One region of the Streptomyces sp. SS7 genome, then DNA from elsewhere that is predicted to be linked to it. Evidence: riboswitches for the same ligand, from Rfam matches in the RefSeq annotation. Region 1 holds a riboswitch; the other holds the start of a gene.
The links. Region 1 has a riboswitch for cyclic di-AMP ahead of U5640_RS18480 (transglycosylase SLT domain-containing protein). Riboswitches for the same ligand answer to the same signal wherever they lie in the genome.
Positions count from the first base shown of each region.

Region 2: another riboswitch for cyclic di-AMP. It lies ahead of U5640_RS38610 (C40 family peptidase); the one in region 1 lies ahead of U5640_RS18480 (transglycosylase SLT domain-containing protein).

Region 1 covers NZ_CP141223.1:4,004,840-4,010,182, forward strand. The annotation lists partial or broken gene U5640_RS18465 (ABC transporter ATP-binding protein) at 1-457, opposite strand, end outside; gene U5640_RS18470 (DUF2092 domain-containing protein) at 522-1,823, opposite strand; gene U5640_RS18475 (polyprenyl synthetase family protein) at 2,085-3,095, opposite strand; cyclic di-AMP (ydaO/yuaA leader) riboswitch at 3,532-3,729, shown strand; gene U5640_RS18480 (transglycosylase SLT domain-containing protein) at 3,733-4,203, shown strand; gene U5640_RS18485 (HAD family hydrolase) at 4,216-5,040, opposite strand; gene fahA (fumarylacetoacetase) at 5,314-5,343, shown strand, end outside.
Region 2 covers NZ_CP141223.1:8,398,160-8,403,502, reverse strand. The annotation lists gene U5640_RS38620 (ATP-dependent Clp protease proteolytic subunit) at 1-155, shown strand, start outside; gene U5640_RS38615 (hypothetical protein) at 162-467, shown strand; cyclic di-AMP (ydaO/yuaA leader) riboswitch at 816-1,018, shown strand; gene U5640_RS38610 (C40 family peptidase) at 1,022-1,495, shown strand; gene U5640_RS38605 (ATP-binding protein) at 1,548-2,030, opposite strand; gene U5640_RS38600 (helix-turn-helix transcriptional regulator) at 2,244-3,104, shown strand; gene U5640_RS38595 (DUF397 domain-containing protein) at 3,114-3,359, shown strand; gene U5640_RS38590 (8-amino-7-oxononanoate synthase) at 3,423-4,550, opposite strand; gene bioB (biotin synthase BioB) at 4,699-5,343, shown strand, end outside.

The DNA.
Region 1 (5,343 bases):
GGCGGCCAGGCCCAGCCGCTGTTTCATGCCGAGCGAGTACGCCTTCGCCTTCTTCCCGGCCGCCGCCGTCAGCCCGACCCGCTCCAGCGCCGCGGCGACACGGGCCCGCCGGGTGCGGGGGTCGGCGGTCGGGTCGGCGGCGTCGTAGCGCAGGAGGTTGTCGCGGCCGGAGAGGAAGCCGTACAGCGCGGGGCCCTCGATCAGCGCGCCGACCTGGGGCAGCACGGTGCGCGCGGCCCGGGGCACGGGCTGCCCCAGGACGCGCGCCGCGCCGGACGTGGGCTCGATCAGGCCCATCAGCATGCGGATCGTGGTGGTCTTGCCGGAGCCGTTGGGACCGAGGAAGCCGAAGACGCTGCCCGCCGGGACCGTGAGGTTCGAGGTGGTCCACGGCGAGCTGGCCACCGTGATAGCGCTTGGTGAGGGCGTGGGTGTGGATGACGGGTTCGTCACCCATGGGCTCCCCCTTCGTTCGCTTCCCGGGCCTGCGGACTCCGACTCCTCGACCCCTCGGCCGCGCCTTACTTCGCGGAGTTCGCCGCCTTCACCAGGGCGTCCTTGGTGACGGCTCCGACGTAGATCTTGCCGTCGTCCGTGACCAGGGCGTTGATCAGCCGGGTGGAGAAGACGGTGCCGGAGCCGAACTTGCCGCTGGCCTTGTCGCCGAAGGAGCCGAGGAAGCCGCTGAGGGCGCCGCCCGCGTCGGAGCCCAGGGCGGAGTTCAGCTCGGAGTCGGAGGGGACGCCCTTGCCGCCGGTCTCGATGACGGCGACGGAGGTCCAGCCCTCGCCGAGGACGTCGAAGCCCTCGGGTCCCTCGCCGGCGCCGGTGGGGCCGTCCGCCCCGCCGAGGCCTTCCAGGTCCTTGGGCAGGTCCTTGGGCAGCTCCCCGGGCAGGTCCTCGCCGGACGCGCCCGGCTTGCCCGAGTCCTTCGCCGCCTCGTCGGCCTCGGTCACCTTCGCGCCCTTGGGCGGGGTGAAGTCGAAGGTGGAGGCGGCGGGCGCGGCGAAGGTGACCTGGGTGAAGCCGGCGTCCACGACGGCGGCGCCGCCGCTCGCCGGGGTCAGGGTGAACTTCAGCGGCAGGCCGGTCTTCGCGTCCACCGCCACGCTGATCGCGCCGACCGTGGAGCCGGACTGCTTCGGCTTGATCAGCAGCTTGTAGGCGTCGCGGCCCGCGACGTGGACCGTGCCGTCGACGGTGACCGAGGTGGTGTCGTCGACCGCCTTGAGGGCGTCCTCGGTGAGGCCCTTAGGGGTGGCCGGCGGCTCCGCCTTCTCGGCGCCCTTGCCGCCGCTCTCGTCGGTGGTGGCGTGGTAGACCTCGTTGGTGGCGCTGTCGTAGCCCCACACGTCCTTGCCGTTGTGGATGACGCTGTACTCGGCGGCGTCCTCGACCAGGGAGAGCTTCTGCCGGTCGGGGCCGTCGGAAGCGACCCGCAGGGTGTGGGTGCCGGAGGCGAGTTCGGTGAGCTTGGCCGAGGGGTCGGCCGACGATCCGTCACCGCCGTTGCCCGCGACGCCGGAGAGCAGTCCGCTCTCCAGACCGCCGAGGTCCGGCAGGCCCAGGTCGGTGGTGATCTTCACGGTGCCGGACAGCTGCTGGACGTCCGAGGCCGCGATCTTGTCGAGGAGCTGCTGGGCGGTGATCTTCGGCAGGTCGGGGTCGCCGGAGTCGGCGAGCGCCGGGACCAGGCCGATCGTCGCCGCGGCGACGCCGATCACGGTGACCGGGACGACGTACCGCACGGCCTTGCGCCGTCCGACGCGCAGGTCGTCCGTCTCCCCGGCGGTCGTGCTGTCGTCGGATGCGTTCGGTGCCATGTGTGCCTTACCTCCGTCGTCGGCGGCGGCTGGTCATCTCCCGGAGAGCGTCCCCACCCCGTGCCGCCATTCTCACCCGAATCGGTGAGGAGTGGTGTTCTCCGTGGTTCCCATCTGACCAAATCCCACGTGAGGAGGCGTCACCCCATGGACTCAACTCCGCGTACACCTGCGGTATGACACGAGGGTCGCGAGGGGTGCTCCGCCCCCTAGGGGGTGGAGTACGACGAGCGGGCAGGGGTGCGGGGGTGCCGGGAGGCGTCAGCCGGCGCGGTGGACCACCGCGTCGCAGAGCCCCATGAGGGCCGCCTTGGCGTCGCACTCGGCGAGGGGGGCCAGCGCGGCGCGGGCCTCCTGCGCGTAGCGCACGGTGTCACGGCGGGCCTGCTCCAGCGCCGGGTGGGCGCGCAGGGCCGCGACCGCCTCGGCGAGCCTGGCGTCGTCGCTCAGATCGGAGTCGAGGAGCTCGCACAGCGCGATGTCCTCGGGCAGCGCCTGCTGGGCCGCCCGCTCGCGCAGCCGCAGCACCGGCAGGGTGGGGACGCCCTCGCGCAGGTCGGTGCCGGGCGTCTTGCCCGACTCGTGGGAGTCGGAGGCGATGTCGAGGACGTCGTCGGCGAGCTGGAAGGCGACCCCGAGCCGCTCCCCGTACTGGGTGAGCACGTCCACCACGGTCTCGTCGGCGCCCGACATCATCGCTCCGAAGCGGCAGGACACCGCCACCAGGGAGCCGGTCTTGCCGCCGAGGACGTCGAGGTAGTGGTCGACCGGGTCGCGGCCGTCGACCGGGCCGGCGGTCTCCAGGATCTGGCCGGTGACCAGCCGCTCGAACGCCTCCGCCTGCACCCGCACCGCCTCCGGGCCGAGGTCGGCCAGGATGTGCGAGGCGCGCGCGAAGAGGAAGTCGCCGGTGAGGACGGCGAGCGAGTTGCCCCAGCGGGCGTTGGCGCTGGGCACCCCGCGCCGCACCGCGGCCTCGTCCATCACGTCGTCGTGGTACAGCGTCGCCAGGTGGGTGAGCTCGACGACGACCGCGGAGGGGACGACCCCCGGCGCGTACGGGTCACCGAAGCGCGCGGCGAGCATCACGAGCAGTGGCCGGAACCGCTTCCCGCCGGCCCGCAGCAGGTGCTGGGCCGCCTCCGTGATGAACGGGACCTCGCTCTTGGTGGCCTCTAGCAAGCCTTCCTCGACAGCCGCCAATCCGGCCTGGACATCGGCTTCCAGAGCCTGGTCCCGCACGCTCAGCCCAAACGGCTCGACGACGGTCACGAGGAGTCTCCTGTCTGCTGGTGTCTATCGGCGGCTACGCGGTTTGTCGATAGGTCTCTGCGCTCACTCAAGTCAGCGTATCCGGTCAGGTTTCGATCACCGCGAGCCCCCACGGTTACAGCCCGGACAGGCCCTATGAGAAGGGGCACCCCTTAAGCCGCCATCTGGGTTTATTGCCCGTTTCACCCCTCTTGCGGACCCCGGTGAGTTGCCTCACTCACCCAGCCGAACCGACCTCCTTCCGGTTCCCCTCCCCCGCGCCCCGACACCTCGGTCGGCACGGGCGAGTTGAGGGTTTGCAGCCACAAAGGATCAAGCGCCCCATAGGCCACGGATCAAGGTCAATAGGGGTTAACCATGAATTCGCCACTTGTTCCGGACATGTGCTCTCGCATACGTTCCCGGCCTGTCGGGCGGACGCCTAATCCTGCCGCCGCCCGTACACCCACCGAGAACACCACGGCAGGAGCGGGGGAACCAGGTAAGTCGCCGCACCGGTCAGCCGGGCCGTGCCTTTGGGCATGCTCAGGACAGACCGGTACGGCTTGGGGTGAAGTCGTGTCCGCGAGGGCACGGCCGGGCAGCTCCCGCCCGAACCCGACAGCTCACCTCGCAGGCGACGGAGAGGAACTTCGCCATGCCTGCTCAGCCCCGCCGTGTCCGCCGACTCGCCCGCACGCTCGCCGTCGCCGCCACCGGCGTCACCGTGCTCGCCCTGCCGATCCTCGGCGCGACCACCGCCTCCGCGGCCACACCGGCCGTGGCCACCGCCACCAGCCTCGGCTACGCCAACAACCTCGACGGCTGGATCCGCGCCTCGCTCCAGGTCATGGCGCAGCACGGGATCCCCGGCACCTACAACGGCATCTACCGCAACGTGATCCGGGAGTCCTCGGGCAACCCGTCCGCCATCAACCTCTGGGACTCCAACGCGGCCGCCGGCACCCCCTCCAAGGGGCTGCTGCAGATCATCGACCCGACCTTCAACGCGTACCACGTCTCCGGCACGTCCTGGGACCCGTACGACCCGGTGGCCAACATCACCGCGTCCTGCAACTACGCGGCCGCCCGCTACGGCTCGATCGACAACGTGTTCGGCGCGTACTGAGCCGGCCCACCGCTACCGGTAGAGACGTTCGAGGACGACGGCCACGCCGTCGTCCTCGTTCGACGTCGTCACCTCGTCGGCCACCGCCTTCAGCTCCGGATGGGCATTGGCCATCGCGACCCCGCGGGCGGCCCAGTCGAACATCGGGATGTCGTTGGGCATGTCCCCGAAGGCGATGGTGTGCCCGGGCCCGACGCCCAGATGCTCGGCGGCCAGGGCCAGCCCCGTCGCCTTGGTGATCCCGCACGGCTGGAGCTCCACCGTGCCCGGCCCGGACATGGTGACGGTGGCGAGCGAGCCGACCACCGCGCGGGCCGTGGCGGCCAGTTCGTCGTCGGAGAGCGTCGGATGGCGCAGCAGCACCTTGCTGATCGGCTCGCACCACAGGTCGTCGCGGCGCTCCACGCGCAGGGCGGGCAGGGTCGGGTGCGGCATCAGATAGCCCGGCTCGATCAGCGTGAGCCCGTCGACACCGTCCTGGTCCACGGCCGCGTACACCTGTCCCACCTCGGCCTCTATCTTGCCGAGCGCGGTCTCCGCGAGTTCCCGGTCCAGGGTGACCGACCACAGCAGACGGTCCCCGCCGGCGTCGTACAGCTGCGCGCCCTGTCCGCACACCGCGAGTCCCCTGCTGTGCAGGCGGTCCAGGAGCGGTCGCACGCGGGGCGCGGGCCGGCCGGTCACCACCAGATGGCGAGCGCCGGCCGCCGCCACCCGCGCGAGCGCGTCCAGCGACCGGTCGGAGAACGTGTCGTCGCCGCGCAGCAGCGTCCCGTCCAGGTCCGTGGCGACGAGGGAGTACGTGGTGCGCTCGGCATATGCGGTGGGTGCGGCCATGATCAGAGAATACGGATCCCGCACCCCCCGGACTCGACGTGCACCGGACCAGGACGGAGTCCGGCCCCCTTGTGTCAACTCCCCTTCTCTTGTTGACCGATCACTCACCGATCGCGGGTGAACACGGGTCCGGGAAACGTCTTTGCGGCATATCGCCGGGGCAACGACCCGTGCCGCTCGCCCGGGGCCGGACGTAACGTGTGGCCCGGCCGCCCGCACCCGCGGAGCGGACGCGAGCACGACATGGTGAGCACGAAAGAGAGGCAGTACCCGATGCCCCCCTTCGACATCCCCGAGGGCGAC
Region 2 (5,343 bases), 4.4 Mb from region 1:
TGGAGGAGATGCTGGTACGGCACACCGGACGCCGCCCCGAACAGGTGACCGAGGACATCGAGCGGGACCTGATCCTGACCGCACCTCAGGCCGAGGAGTACGGACTGGTGGACGGCGTCGTCCCCAGCCGGCGCGACGTCTCCGGGGCGAGGTGAGCCGGGATGGTTCCCGACCTGCCGCCCCTGCCGGCGCTCACCCGCGCCGAGGGCGAGCTGATCGACCGTTATCTGGACGTGGTGGATCTGCTCGGACGGATCAATCCCGCGCACGACGGGGACACCTACCGGGGCCTGCGTGCCGCCCAGGCGCTGGTGACTCGGGCGGCGGAGCTGCGCGACGCGCTGACGCTGATGCACCAGCGGGGCGAGAGCGAGCTGCACGCGCCGACGCTCGCGCGGGCGCTGCGCGTCCTGGACGGGGAGCGCCGTACCGCGCGCGTCACGGTTCCCCCGCTCTCCGACAGTTGACGCACACCCGTCCGGCTCCGAGCGTCGCCGTGATGACCGCGACGTCCGGGCCGGACGTGAAACGGACCAGTCGGGTTACCCCCGTTCGGCGTAGCGGCGACTCCTCTTGCGGACGAGCGCACTGCACCGAAGGCGCCGTTTCCCGAGGCACCACAAGGGGTAGCGGCGCAGGTCGGGAGGGCTTTTGCGGTCTTGACACCTGATAACCCATCAGGTGTTCACCCGAACAGGTGAATGGTGAGTAACCCCACAAATAGCCGCTTCCATTGGGTATTTCGGTCAACGGTGAGTCAAGATCCGTGTCTGACGACAAGTCCCCGCCACAAGCGGCGGGGCGGTCCGGGCGGACGCCGAGTCCTGCCGCTGCCCGGATTGACCCGTCGACAGGAGTGCATCGGCAGGAGTGGAGGACCCAAGCACGACGGGTAGCCGGAACGGTCACGCCATGACCGCGCCGAGCAGCCCTTGGGGTGAAGCCGCGTGAGCGGCCGGGCACCTTTGTCAGCCCGAATCCGACAGGTCATCCTTCACAGGCGGTTGACGAAGGGTTGCGCATGACTGCGCTCAATCGTGTCCCGTCGCTCATGGCCCGGGCCGGTACGGCCTCGGCGTTCGCCATCGCCGCCGTGGGCGGCTCGATCGTGATTCCCGGGGTGGCCGCCGACGCGGCCGCCGCCACGCCGGCGGCGAAGGCGCTCCAGGTCGCAGCGTCCAAGAAGGGTGCACCGTACAAGTACGGGGCGGCCGGACCCAAGAGGTTCGACTGCTCAGGTCTCACGATGTACTCGTTCAAGAAGGCGGGCAAGACCCTGCCGCGCACGGCTGCGCAGCAGTACAACAAGACGCGCCACATCTCGGCCTCCAGCCGCAAGGCCGGGGACCTGGTGTTCTTCCACTCGGGGTCGAACGTGTACCACGTCGGGATCTACGCCGGGCACGGCAAGATCTGGCACTCGCCGAAGACCGGCAGCTGGGTCAAGCTGGAGAAGATCTGGACCAAGAGCGTCTGGTACGGCCGGGTCCGCTAGGGCCTGTCCGAGCACCGCTCCCCGGGGTGGCGTCGGTGCCCCTGACGCGCCTTCACCGCCCCGGGAGCTCGCCCGGCAGCACCGCCGCCGCGGCGCCCGCCACCGGCTCCGCCGTCGGGACGGTCCACGGCAGCTCGACCGTGACCGTCTTGCCGCCCTCCCGGGTGGGGCGCACCCTGAGCCTGCCGCCCCGTTCGGCGGTCAGCCAGCGAATGATCACCATGCCTCGGCCGTTGTCCTGCTGGACGGCGGCCGGCAGTCGTCTGGGGAAGCGCGGATGGCTGTCGGTGACGCCGATGCACAGGCGCTCGTCGCGGTCGAGCACCAGGTCCACCGTGAAGGTGGGGGACTGGCCGAAGGTGTGCTGCACCGCGTTGGTGGCGAGTTCGGAGACGATCAGCCGGATGGCGTCGGCCGCCTCCGTGTCCGCCGGCAGCCCCCATGCGTCGAGCGTGCCGGCCACGAAGCCGCGGGCCGTGGAGACCGAGGCGGCTTCGCTCGGCAGAGTGACGGATGCTTCCAGATGGTCTGCCATGGCGACCTCGTCCCTTTCCCACGGGACCGGAGTCCGACACGCTGCGGATGGTTCGAGTACGGTCCCGGACTGGTGCTACTTCGCCAGACTGCCATCAGCACGCCCGTCACGGGTGGCGATCCACCAAGATATGCATATATCTGTCGCCCGATGCGGTGAACCCTGCCACGGCAGAGCGTTTTGGGGCGGCCCCTGAGGAGTAAGGAGGAGCCCGTGCAACACGGTCCCGCGGTGCGCCGCCGGAAGCTGGGCGCCGAACTGCGCAGTCTGCGCGCCCGGGCCGGGCTCACGAGCGGCGAGGCGGCCCGGCTCGTCGGCTGGCACCAGTCCAAGGTGAGCCGTATCGAGACCGGCACCAGCGGTACGAAACCGGCCGATGTGCGGTTACTCCTCGACGTCTACGGCGTGACCGATCCGCGGCTGCGGGAGCTGATGACGGCGTTGGCCGGGTCGGAGGAGAGCGGCGGCCGTGACCACTGGTGGCACGCCTACCGCGGGGTGCTGCCGGCCGCCTACCGGGACTTCATCAGCCTGGAGTCGCAGGCCGGCGCGATGCGCACGCTGGAGACGACGGTGGTTCCCGGGCTGCTCCAGACGGCCGAGTACGCCCGTGCGGTGACCCGGGCGGCGGTGGAGGGCGCCGACGAGGACCAGCTGGACACGCTGGTGGAGGTGCGGCTCGCCCGCCAGGACGTGCTGCGCAGACAACCCCCGCTGCGGCTGAGCGCGGTGCTGGACGAGGCGGTGCTGCGGCGGGAGGTGGGCGGCCCCGAGGTGATGGAGCGCCAGCTCGTCCGGCTGATGGAGGCGGCGCGACTCCCCCACGTGCGTTTGCAGGTTCTGCCGTTTGCGGCCGGTGCCCATATCGGGGTCACCGGGCCTTTCGTTATCTTCTCCTTTTCGAGCGCCCCTGATCTGGATGTGGTTGTTCTCGACCACTTGACGAGTAGCCTCTACCTCGAACGGAAAGAAGACCTCGAGGCCTACACCGAGGCCTTCAACGCCCTTCGGGCACATGCCCTTTCGCCCGGGGAATCACTGGAATACATCGCCGCGACAGCTGACGGCGCGTAGGGAGGCACCATGACTGCTCTGCCTCGGAACGTACCTCGGACGGTACCCAGCAGCACCGACCCCCACGCTCTCCCCCAGGTGCGGTGGCTGCGCAGCAGCTACAGCACGGGGGCGAACAACTGCGTGGAGACGGCCCGGCCGGCCCTCGGGCCCTTCGCCGGGCTGCTCGCCGTACGCGACTCCAAGGATCCGGCGGGTCCCGCCCTGCTCTTCTCCCCCGAGAGCTGGTCGGGTTTCACCGCCGCGTTCCACTGATCACCGATCCACTGATCACCGTCATCCGTCAGCAGGGGCGCCCCACGGCCGTGTCACGCCGACTCATGGTCGTGTCTCCCCGATGACCCGTACAGCGCGATCCAGCTCGGCCCCGGAGAGGTCGGCGCGGGCGGTCAGCCTCAGACGTGAGACGCCGTCGGGCACGGAGGGAGGACGGAAGCAGCCCACGGCGAGGCCCGCCGACCGGCAGTCCGCCGCCCACTGCAGGGCCTCCTCCGGGGAGGGCGCACGCACGGAGACGACCGCGGCGTCCGGACGCACCGCTTCCAGGCCCGCGGCCGTCAGCCGCCCGTGCAGTTCCGCAGCCACCGCACGCGCGCGTGCCGCCCGCTCGGGCTCCCGGCGCAGCAGCCGGAGCGCCGCGAGGGCGGCGCCCGCCGCCGCGGGGGCGAGGCCCGTGTCGAAGATGAAGGTGCGGGCCGAGTTGACCAGGTGGTCGATCACCCGCGCGGGCCCCAGCACCGCCCCGCCCTGGCTGCCGAGGGACTTCGACAGCGTGACCGTGACGACCACGTCCTCGGCGCCGGCCAGCCCGACCGCGTCCGGGGCGCCCCGCCCGCCGTTCCCGAGGACGCCGAGGCCGTGCGCGTCGTCCACCACCAGCCCGGCGCCGTGCTTCCGGCAGACGGCCGCGAGTGCGGCCAGCGGGGCCGCGTCCCCGTCGACCGAGAAGACCGTGTCCGAGACGGCCACCGCCGGGCCGTCGTGGGTGCCGAGCGCCTTGTGGACGGCGTCGGGATCCGCGTGCGCCACCACCTGGGTGGTGCCCCGGGCCAGCCGGCAGCCGTCGATCAGCGAGGCGTGGTTGCCCGCGTCGGAGACGATCAGCGAGCCGTGCGGGGCCAGCGCGGTGACCGCGGCGAGGTTCGCGGCGTACCCGGAGGAGAAGACGAGCGCCGCCTCGAAGCCGCAGAACTCCGCCAGCTCCCGCTCCAGCTCGGTGTGCAGCTCGGTGGTGCCGGTGACCAGCCGGGAGCCGGTCGAGCCGCCGCCCCAGGTCCGCGCGGCCGCCGCGGCGCCCTCGGTGACCTCCGGGTGCCGGGACAGGCCCAGGTAGTCGTTGCTCGCGAGGTCGAGCAGCGGCGAGTCGGCCGGACGGGGCCGCAGCGTCCGGACCAGTCCGGCCCGGCGGCGCGCCCGCGCCTGTTCGTCGATCCAGCCGAACGCCATGGCTCCTCCGGGGCTTTTGTAGGTAGCGGACAGACCCTAGCGTCACGGGCCGCTACCCACGGTGTGGCAATACCCACACGTCGATCCGGGTGTGTTGTGTGATCCCTACCTTGGCCCGGGGCGGTCCCGTAGGACAGGATCGGCTCTCATGGACCTGCTGAACACGCTGGTGGACAAGGGGCTTCGGCGCGAGCTGCCGACCCGCGAGGAAGCGCTGGCCGTCCTCGCCACTTCCGACGACGACGTGCTGGACGTGGTGGCCGCGGCCGGGAAGGTGCGCCGGCACTGGTTCGGCCGGCGGGTGAAACTCAACTACCTGGTCAACCTCAAGTCGGGCCTGTGCCCCGAGGACTGCTCGTACTGCTCCCAGCGCCTCGGCTCCCGGACGGGGATCCTCAAGTACACCTGGCTCAAGCCCGACGAGGCCTCCAAGGCCGCCGCGGCCGGGCTCGCGGGCGGGGCCAAGCGGGTCTGCCTGGTGGCGTCCGGGCGCGGTCCGACCGACCGTGACGTGGACCGGGTCTCCGAGACCATCAAGGCGATCAAGGACCAGAACGAGGGCGTCGAGGTGTGCGCCTGTCTCGGGCTGCTCTCCGACGGCCAGGCCGAGCGGCTGCGCGAGGCGGGCGCGGACGCCTACAACCACAACCTCAACACCTCCGAGGCGACGTACGGGGACATCACCACCACCCACACGTACGCCGACCGGGTGGACACCGTCTCCAAGGCGCACGCGGCGGGTCTGTCCGCCTGCTCCGGGCTGATCGCCGGCATGGGCGAGAGCGACGAGGAC